3 regions of the Tepidibacillus fermentans genome follow, and region 3 is predicted to be linked to each of the others. Evidence: riboswitches for the same ligand, from Rfam matches in the RefSeq annotation. Region 3 holds a riboswitch; each other region holds the start of a gene.
The links. Region 3 has a riboswitch for cyclic di-GMP ahead of EDD72_RS07175 (RHS repeat-associated core domain-containing protein). Riboswitches for the same ligand answer to the same signal wherever they lie in the genome.
Positions count from the first base shown of each region.

Region 1: another riboswitch for cyclic di-GMP. It lies ahead of EDD72_RS04765 (Flp family type IVb pilin); the one in region 3 lies ahead of EDD72_RS07175 (RHS repeat-associated core domain-containing protein).
Region 2: another riboswitch for cyclic di-GMP. It lies ahead of EDD72_RS06620 (HD-GYP domain-containing protein); the one in region 3 lies ahead of EDD72_RS07175 (RHS repeat-associated core domain-containing protein).

Region 1 covers NZ_SMAB01000005.1:76,326-79,607, forward strand. Annotated here, with positions in the region: gene cpaB (Flp pilus assembly protein CpaB) at 1-127, opposite strand, end outside; gene EDD72_RS04755 (pilus assembly protein TadG-related protein) at 141-1,067, opposite strand; gene EDD72_RS04760 (TadE/TadG family type IV pilus assembly protein) at 1,060-1,464, opposite strand; gene EDD72_RS04765 (Flp family type IVb pilin) at 1,610-1,819, opposite strand; cyclic di-GMP riboswitch class I at 1,954-2,040, opposite strand; gene EDD72_RS04770 (glycosyltransferase family A protein) at 2,201-2,650, opposite strand; gene EDD72_RS04775 (response regulator) at 2,720-3,282, opposite strand, start outside.
Region 2 covers NZ_SMAB01000008.1:7,963-11,244, forward strand. Annotated here, with positions in the region: gene EDD72_RS06610 (carboxymuconolactone decarboxylase family protein) at 1-313, shown strand, start outside; gene EDD72_RS06615 (late competence development ComFB family protein) at 645-899, shown strand; cyclic di-GMP riboswitch class I at 1,132-1,219, shown strand; gene EDD72_RS06620 (HD-GYP domain-containing protein) at 1,699-2,625, shown strand; partial or broken gene EDD72_RS13080 (methyl-accepting chemotaxis protein) at 3,116-3,282, shown strand, end outside.
Region 3 covers NZ_SMAB01000009.1:40,802-44,083, reverse strand. Annotated here, with positions in the region: gene EDD72_RS07180 (dicarboxylate/amino acid:cation symporter) at 1-1,162, opposite strand, end outside; cyclic di-AMP (ydaO/yuaA leader) riboswitch at 1,255-1,406, opposite strand; cyclic di-GMP riboswitch class I at 1,630-1,716, shown strand; gene EDD72_RS07175 (RHS repeat-associated core domain-containing protein) at 1,845-3,282, shown strand, end outside.

The DNA of each region.
Region 1 (3,282 bases), on a different contig from region 3:
CTTTTTTCGTTGGTTCAAGTGACTGATTCACCGTTTCTACCTTTGATAAATAAAAATAGATGAAAAAGGTAGTAGTAAGTCCAAGAAATAACGCGAGCAAGAATAAGTGTCGATTGGTCACTTTCATCTCTTTCTCTCCCCTACTTGACTAATTTCACCGCATATAATCCTGAATCTTTCGTGTTTTCATCATCCCAATCACCAGAGTAGATGTTTTTCATAAACCTTCCTGTAACATAGGAATCATTTCCATTGCCACCTACATTTTCAATATAGAAGGATGCAAACCCGATAATTTTTACCGTTTCTCTTCCGTTTAAATTCAAACTCTCGATAACAGGAAGGTAGATGATCCGTTTACAGTTTCGATTTTTTTTGGCTAAGTCATAGGTTTGGCATTCAGAATCATAAGCATCAAGATTGATTCGTTCCTTAATGACCCGTTCTGTTGGCCCTGACATATTACCTGTTTCCGTCTTTACTGAATCATTAATACTAAGTTTACTAATGTAACCATTTAATAGATTATTCTCATAATTAGAAGCCCCCGTCCCACCAAGTGCTAATGGACCGAAATTCCCATTGGCTACGTTGAACGGGTCGTATTTTAAGGTATATAAGGAACCAAATTGAAAACCATAATCTTCTGCATTAGGGTTAGGCGCTACTACTGATAATGGTACAATGCCTTTTGCACCCGAAAGTGGCTTAATCTGTGCTGTAGCAGTCGATTCTACTAATACATGATCAAAACCAAAAATTTTGGCAAAGAAAAATGGAACATCTCGCTTTCCAGCAACAGTAATTTTATGGTTGTCCACATTAACCGTAATGGATGGATCCATCACGCCATTTTCATTGGCAAATTGAATCGCGGTTTCTTTTGCCTGTTCAGCTCCATTTACCAATTCCTGTGCTCCTGAGATGGCAGCAGCATCAACCGCATCAGATAACTTCTGTTTTTCTAACATTAGATTCCCTAAATCGATGACCATCGCCGTCATTCCTAGAATGACAATCATGGCAAATAACATCATGATCGATATATTCCCTTTTTGGTTATTCAACTCGCATCACCGTCTTTGCCGTTATCGGAAAAGGATTGGGTAAAAGCTCTCCCCATATTGGGCCCCATAATGGGACTTTATAATCAATCTTCACTTCCACCTTCTCCCCTCTTTGGCGATACTCGTAAGCTGGGGAGATGGTAACTACAAGATTTGTTGGTTCTAAGGAATAGGTTTTTTCATCAATGATTTGCCTTATCTCGGTATCTGTCGCCCACACGGAACCATATCTTGCTCCATCTCTTGAAGCATTTTCAATCAGAAGATACGCATAAAAGATATGTCCAAATTCAATAATTCCTAGTAATAGAAGAAGAAGGATCGGAATCACTAGGGTAAATTCTACTAAGGATTGCCCCTCTTCCCCTTTGATCCGTTTTCGTAATCTCTTAATCACTCTTCTAACCTCCGATTCTCATAAGAGGTTTACTATTCTATAAAAGAAGCGCCTTCCGTCCTGTAAATAAGGCCCTACTTCGGATAGTAGGACCTTTCATAGGGTTAATAGAGATAATAATAAATTATTGCATGATCATTCCTTTTTATTGTTGGAGACTAGAGGTAACATTGGTGAACAAATCCCTAATACTAGTACCCATTAACGATAACGCTCCAATCACCACGACTGCAATCAGAGCAATGATTAAACCGTATTCTACCATACCTTGTCCAGCTTCATTTTCTAAAGATTTCTTTGCCCTTGACTTCCAATCCAACTGTTTCACCCATAATTTTGTGAAAAACTTTTTCATTTGACCATTCCTCCTTTTTAATATCGGCTCATTATGAATTCGGAGTAGCACAGATGGTGCGCAAATGGTCTGACTGCTAAGTCTAAGAAAAAAACTCCTCACATTGCTGAGGAGTTCGTCTATGTAACGAAGCAATCAGCAACCTGGCAATCATCGTTCATATGAACCTTAGACCCATGGCTTTGCGTCCTACCCTTTCGAGTAGTTTGCCTTTATTGATTGTTTTCTTTTGAGCCTTTCTTTACTTTAATTGTACGAAGAAATATAGGGTTTGTTATCTTTCTAACTTCCTATTTTTTACTAGGTAAAAACACATGTTTTCTGTACTTATATCCAAAAATTCAGGCAATTAAGTCCCTATTCCCTGCTCTCATTGACCTATCAGGATACTCGAATCGCTGAATTTGCCCCATGTTTGTTCCTTTTGTCATAATCCATAAGATCAATAATTTCCACTTGTTCACCATTTCTACATATTTCTTCTATCTTTCTTCCTATGATCTCTTCTTTTTCAGCCATTTCCTGTTCTAGGATCAACTTTACTTGAAAAGATTGGTGGTGCAATCGTTGGATAATTGCAAATGTGTCATCGCTTGAACCAAAGTCAATGATTGTCATTTTGATGGGTTTCCCATCGATACATTGCCAAAACCAAAGCGAACGAATCACCCATTCAATAATCGATTGATTATCTTTTGCTAAGATCAGGTAATGGGAATTATTGCTTCCTGTTTTTTTTGCTAATTTCATACAAAAATAGGAATAAAAAAGTTTAAAGCCAAGTAGAATGATTCCATAGAGGCATATGGTCCATAAAACTAAAGAAAGCATAGTGGCCCCCTCCTTAGTAGAGTATATGCCCCTATGCCTTATCTGGTTCGAGAAACGTTTTCTATTGGATTACGAAATGTGAACCCAACCATTTTTAATCGCTGTAATTACCGCTTGTGTGCGATCTTGGACATTCATCTTTTGTAATATACTACTCACATGATTTTTTACCGTTTTTTCACTGATAAATAATTTCTCACCAATCTGGCGATTACTATTTCCCTCTGCCAAGAGTTGAAGGACCTCAATCTCCCGTGGGGTTAATATGAGACGCCAATCGAGTGATTTGTCGATAAAAACGGATTCATGTTGAGAACCATGAAGCTCTTTATTACTTAGTCGACGATATTCTTCAATCACTTTCCCCGTGACTTGTGGATGAATATAGGCGTTTCCTTTTGCCACAGAACGAATCGCTTGAATTAAAGTCTCTGCTTCCATATCTTTTAATAAGTAGCCAGAAGCCCCTGCTCTTAATGTCTCAAATACATACCCTTCATCATCATGAATGGATAATATAATCACTTTGGATTTCGGAAAAATCTCTTTCACTTTTCTGGTTGCCTCAACTCCATTCATATTCGGCATATTGATATCCATCAAGATCACATCTAGCGTAACACCATGATATT
Region 2 (3,282 bases), on a different contig from region 3:
TATACTTTTTGCCCAGCATTATGCTGATAGCAGAGGGAATCCTACGGTGGATTCCTGGAAACGAATCGTTGAAGCTTACGGAACAACAAAAGCTTTGGGGATTTTAGGTGCGATACGGGCTATTATGATTGGAAATGCTTATGGTATCGCTTTGAGTGCATTTCGTAGCCGCCTGAGAGGTAAGCCTATTCAAAAAAGCAACTTGCTATACGAAATTAGTATGATTTTGAGCATCATGGTGTTCTTGCCGGTTGCTTTTATACATGGTCTCATCTCTGATATATTGAGAATTCCGATTATTCGGGTTGAATAAATAGGCAAATAAGCAAGAAAGACAAAGAGGATTCTAGATATGGGAAAAAGTAGAGTTGAACTTAAAAAGAAAATTTTTCAGAGGATAAGGCTGTTCCAAAAAGTCATAAATGAATGACTTTTTGGCGACAGCCTTTTTGCGAAAGATAAATAATAAAAGAATTGCCCTTTTTGGTATAATTAAGTTGCTAGACCAAACTTAAAATTTATCTTTTTCATGCGCTCAAGGCATGTGGAGAGTGTCTCACGACTAGTGTTAAAAAATGATTGAGCGTGTTTTTCAAATAATATTCTTATATGAAAGGGAGAGGGTTATGGAGGTATATAATTATATGGAAGAATTAGTTTATCGGTATATTGATGAAGTATTGAAAAAGTATAACAATGTGTGTAAATGTGAAAAATGCAGGCTAGATATGGCTGCATACGCATTAAATAATTTACCACCGCAATATACTGTAACAGAAAAAGGTAAATTATTTACTAAGGTTAAGGAAATGGAATCTCAATATGGAGTAGACATTATTAGAGAAGTAACGAAAGCAATAGAAGTAGTGTCTGAAGAACCACGACATGAAACTCACTAGCGTTGCATTATTACATCATGAACTGGATAATGTGCAGAACCACAATTGGAATAAACAAATTATGCTCCTCTTTTTCTTCTCTTAAAAAAATAATTTTGTTAACTAGAAATGAAAAATATCATGAAAAACAAAGAAATTTGTTGAAATATGTTGACAAAAATATAGTAAAAATTTAGATTAATATTAACATATATTAGAAATGCGTGTATAACAACAACGTATATATAAACAGATATACTAAGGGCAAACCTGCCGAAAGACGGGGACGCAAAGCCAAGGGCCTAAGGAGTAACATAATTCTATGGCAGCCGGTTGCATGAAAGCCTCTATGCAATTCGTGCACAGGGGCTTTTAGTGTATGCAGATGATTTGATTAAAGCTTAAAGTGAAATTTAGCCTAGATGGTGAAACATAAGATATTGACAGTGGAATTTGCGGAGCATAAGACCAAATGGAAGGACTGATTTGGCAATGAAAACGATTGAATACATAAATAGAACATACAGAACACTCGTTCCCTTGCGGGGGAGGGGGTAATACCTGTATTAATTTCAAAAAATCGGAAATCTATTTTTTGTTATGCAAATGTAAAACATAAACTCAAATATAAGGAAGGCCTATTTTCTCCAGCTGGAAAAATATGTAAATTTCAGCAGTGTAAAATAGGTCTTTTGATTTTTATTTAATTAATCTGTTGGGAAACATCATCCCCGTAATCAACCTCAAAATAGATTTAACCTAGTGATCGTAAATAAAAAGATTCGGACGCTAACCTTCTGAAAAGAAAGGGGTGGACAGGATGAATGAAAAGATGATGCAGATGAAAACCATGGAGAAAAAGGAAAAAGAATTGTATAAAACTATCTTTCTTTCCATCGGCGAAAGGGTGGTCACCACCGACCAGACAGGCTGGATAACGGCCCTTAACTGGGTAGCGGAGGAAATAACTGGCTGGAGTGAGGAGAAGGTAAAAGGCAGTCGCTTTGCTGAGGTTTTTAAACTTGTCAACGAGACCACAGACGAAGAAGCAAAAGCCATGGGCGATACAGCAAATAGAAAAGTCTCAGAAAGTCTTGAGCAAGTCATTAAAGAAGCCGAGGAATGGATGTACAGGCGAAAATTAATAGAGGAAAAAGGCTACCGCAAGGCTTTGATTAATACCCTACTTGTCACCCTATATGTTAAAAGTACGGAAACGATGGAGCATTCTCAGCGCATGAAAAATGATTGCCTGATGATAGGAAAAAGAATGAACCTTTCCGCAAAAGAGCTGGATGAACTGGCTCTTCTGACAGTGCTGCACGACATCGGCAAAGTGGGTATCAGGGGAAGTATCTTGCATAAGCCCGGTCCTTTGACAGCGGAAGAATGGGTAGAAATGAAAAAACATCCCGAAATCGGTTACCGCATTGCTCAAAATACCCCGGAACTGGCGGCTATTGCCGAATACATTTTGTATCACCATGAACGCTGGGACGGCAAAGGCTATCCCCGGGGCTTAAAAGGGGAAGAGATACCTTTATTCTGCCGTATTTTGGCTGTGGCAGACGCCTATGATGCCATGACCAATGACAGGACATACCGAAAAGCGCTGAGTAAGGAGGAAGCAATTGCTGAAATAAGAAGGAATGCAGGGACGCAGTTTGATCCGCAAGTAGTAGAAATATTTTTGCGCATAATGGTACAAGAACATAATATGAAAAAGAGGCAAAGCAGAGAAAAATAAGGGATTTATTTTTATCTTTATTAAAAGAAGTGGTTGCCTCTGTTGCGAAAACCAGCGCTTCCAGCCAAGAACTCTCCGCCACGGTGTAAGAAGCCAGCGCCTAGGTACAGAACGTCAATGCTTCGGTGGAACAGATTGCTTCAAGCATATTATCATGATGAATTGTAAAGGAGGGTGTGTTAACATGCCATTTTTTATATGGAAAACAACCCAAAGTTCAGCCGACCATTTTGATTATCATTCCGATTACGACAAACTCTATCAGTGTTTGACTAAATGTGATTTCACCAAGCCAATTGAAGTGGACATTCCCTCATCCAGTCCCCTCTATTTCGTAGTCGATATCTTAAACCGTGTTATCAACGAACGACAAGCTTCAGCCTCTACTACCTTAGCAGATTTAGACGTGATAGTCCAGCGACTGACCAATATGACATCTATTCGGCAGATGATTGTGAAAATTGGCGAGCAGACGAGCCAGCTTGCCAGCATGTCGGCTCAGACTGAGGAATTGAGAGCCGCCACTAATCAGGTCGCTGATTCTGCAACCAACTCCGCCACCTTCGTAGAACAGGCGGCATCAGTGGCGGCTTCTGGGGGAGAAAAAATTCAACAGGCGATTCAATTTGTCGAGCATTCCTTTGATGAATTTGCCAA
Region 3 (3,282 bases):
CACCAGTTGCATTCACTGCTGTACGAAGCATATCAAGGAGTCGATCAACACCTAGGATTAAGCCAATTCCTTCAACAGGTAAACCAACCGATTTTAACACCATCGTTAACATAACCAAGCCTACACCTGGAACGGAAGCTGTTCCAATACTTGCAAGTGTCGCCGTTAAAACAACAGTGATGATTTGACTAAAGGTTAAATCAACACCGTAAACTTGGGCGATAAAGACAGTAGCCACACCTTGCATAATTGCAGTACCATCCATGTTAATGGTGGCACCCAGTGGTTGAACGAAACTGCTAATGGGTTCAGGTACCTTTAAATTTTCTTGTGCTGTTTTCATTGATACCGGTAGTGTTGCACCACTACTTGATGTACTAAAAGCAACGGCCATTGCTGGAAAGAATCCTTTGAAAAAGTCGATCGGATTTCTTTTTGCAATGAATAAGATCATGGAACCATAGGTTGCAATCGTATGGATGAATAAAGCAAGAATCACAACCGACATGTACAATCCCATTGCACGGATCGCAGTAAACCCTTGTTTACCAATTGCCGAGGCAATTAAACCAAACGTACCATATGGGGCAAACTTCATCATGAGAGTAACTAAATACATCATAATTTCATTTCCTTGTTCAACAAAAGCGTGGAAAGTTCGCGCTTTTTTTCCTAGGGCTGCGATTCCGATACCAATGAAAACTGAGAAGAAAATTAAAGGTAACATATCTCCATTTGCCATGGATTGAATGGGGTTTTTTGGGATGATATTGAGCAACGTTTCCATAATAGGTGGGGCTTCTTTTGGTTTAAAATTAGCTTGTTCAGCAGAAAATTGCCAGCCTGCTCCAGGTTGAATGGTAAGTGCTAAAGCTAAACCAATGATGATCGCAATTGCTGTTGTGGAGATAAAGTAAATTAATGTTTTACTTCCAATTCTTCCTAATTTTTTAGGATCACCAATTCCAGCTGTTCCAAGGGTAATAGAGAAAAAGACGATGGGTACCACTAACATATTAATGAGATTAAGAAAGATTTTGCCTAGTGGGGTAAGAAGATATTGATCAACTGATGGGAATACATGTGGTGCAAAAAGATTTAATCCTAAACCAAACAATGCACCTAATCCTAATGCCAATAAAATTTTTCCTGTTAATTTCATAGCATACCTCCTTGAAGATAAAATAAAGCCATAGAAGGGCAAAGTCTTCTATGGCTTAAAATACGCCAAAATAAGACTCGTAATAAACGAGATCCTACCCCTCGAGACGCTTACGAAGTTAGCTGTCGGGTTCGGACGTGAGAGTCGCCCTACCTTAATGTACATTAAGAATTCACCCCAAGTGGCAATGCCACAATCTTGGTTCCTCCGCTCATATATAAAAATGATTCAGCGTGCGGACTATTCAATTTAACTTTATCTTAACAATAGTTTACATAAAAGTCAATCTTGCGCTTCTCCTGAAGTATAGATTCGTTCCATGATCTCTGTTTGTTTAACTATTAAACAACTATTTAAAACATCGTCTTTAACAAAATAAAGTTATTAAATTTTATCTAAAATGTAAAATTTTTATAAAATGATCCGATATAGAAATTGATATAGGTTAAATCACTTGAACAATTGAACAGCGATAAAGGCAAACCCGGCGAAAGCCGGGGACGCAAAGCCACAGGTCTAAGGCAAGTGAATGCTAGGATGGCTGGGTTACCGAACGGTTCCTGCGTTAAAACTCTTTTCATCGACGGTGTTCCTTGTGTTTAGACTGATGGGAAATCGTAGATGGAAAGGAGTTGTTTTTGTTTTGAAGAAACGAGTTCTCTACAAATCTATTATTTATTTCATGGTTATTCTGCTCATCACAAATTCTGTTTTGCCTGGAATGACCAAAAAAGCTGAAGCGGCTACGCCTGAAGCATTTTTAAATCCTTTTCTAGAAGAATGGCTTCCGCAGCCTGGACAGCCGCCGGGGTATTCCCAAGGATTTGCTTCGTTATTTAATAACCAATCTACAGATGGCAACTCAGCTATCCCAAGTTTATTAAACGACAGTCACTTTGCCCAATCACCGGAACCACCTGTATTGGAGGAACCTGTAGAGATTCCAAAAGGGAATGCATTTGTTCAAAGAGATGACTTTATACTCCCTTCTTATGGGTTTCCAGTGACAATCCAGCGATTATATCATTCGAGCCAAAAGAATCGCTTGTCACCTTTCGGTTATGGCTGGACATTTCCTTATAATCACTACATACAAATGTTTGATGAGTTTCATATCACGGAATTTAAATCAGATGGAACAAAGGTGAATTATACGTATCACAAAGAAGACGAAAGTTTATTAGTGGATGAGTATGATGGCGATCCGGCGATTTATTATCCGCTTGATAAAGGCTATTACACTGCGGAAGGATCCACCAAGTCATCCCTAAAACGAATTTCGAAAGATGAATATCGCGTAACACAACCCCATGGAACCACTTATGTTTTTAAAGGGTATTATGCACCTTGGCGAACCAACGCAGACCCTGTAGCCGGAAAATTAATCGCCGTTGAGGACCGCAATGGAAATCGCGTGAACTTGAGCTACGATTCCCAAGGCCGATTGGTTGAAATAAAAAGTCCCGATGGACGTACCGTTACATTCGAATATGCCGGTCAGCTCATCACATCTATGACCGATCCACTTGGCCGTGTAACAACGTATACCTATGAAAACAATGAACTGCGAAAAGTCACGCATCCTGATGGAACGACGGAATCGTATTCATATGACAACGAGCATCGCCTTCTGTCAGTGACAGATTCTCAAACTGGCACTAAGCAGTTTTCTTATACAGGAGATCGCGTGTCCAAAGTGACACATGAGGGCGATTTACTATACAGATATGAGTACGGAGATCATCAAGTAACGGTTTACGACGGATTAGGACATTCAACGGCTTATTTTTACAACGAAGACTACAATATAACGAAAAAAGTAGATGCTCTTGGAAACATATACACATATTCATTTGACGAACAAAAGCGCTTGACCAATGTTTCGGGACCGCTTGAAACGATATCCATTCAATATAACGAGTTTCATCATATTACAGTGGAAAAGTCATCGTTAGGAGAAGAATCGAATATTACCTATGACTCCAATCTTCAATTGCCTATGATCATTAAAGACGGAGAAGGACGGGTATGGAAGCGGACATACGATGCGAAAGGAAATTTAATATCTGTTGAATATCCGTTAGGGCAAAAAGAAGAATTCAGATATGATTCGCGAGGAC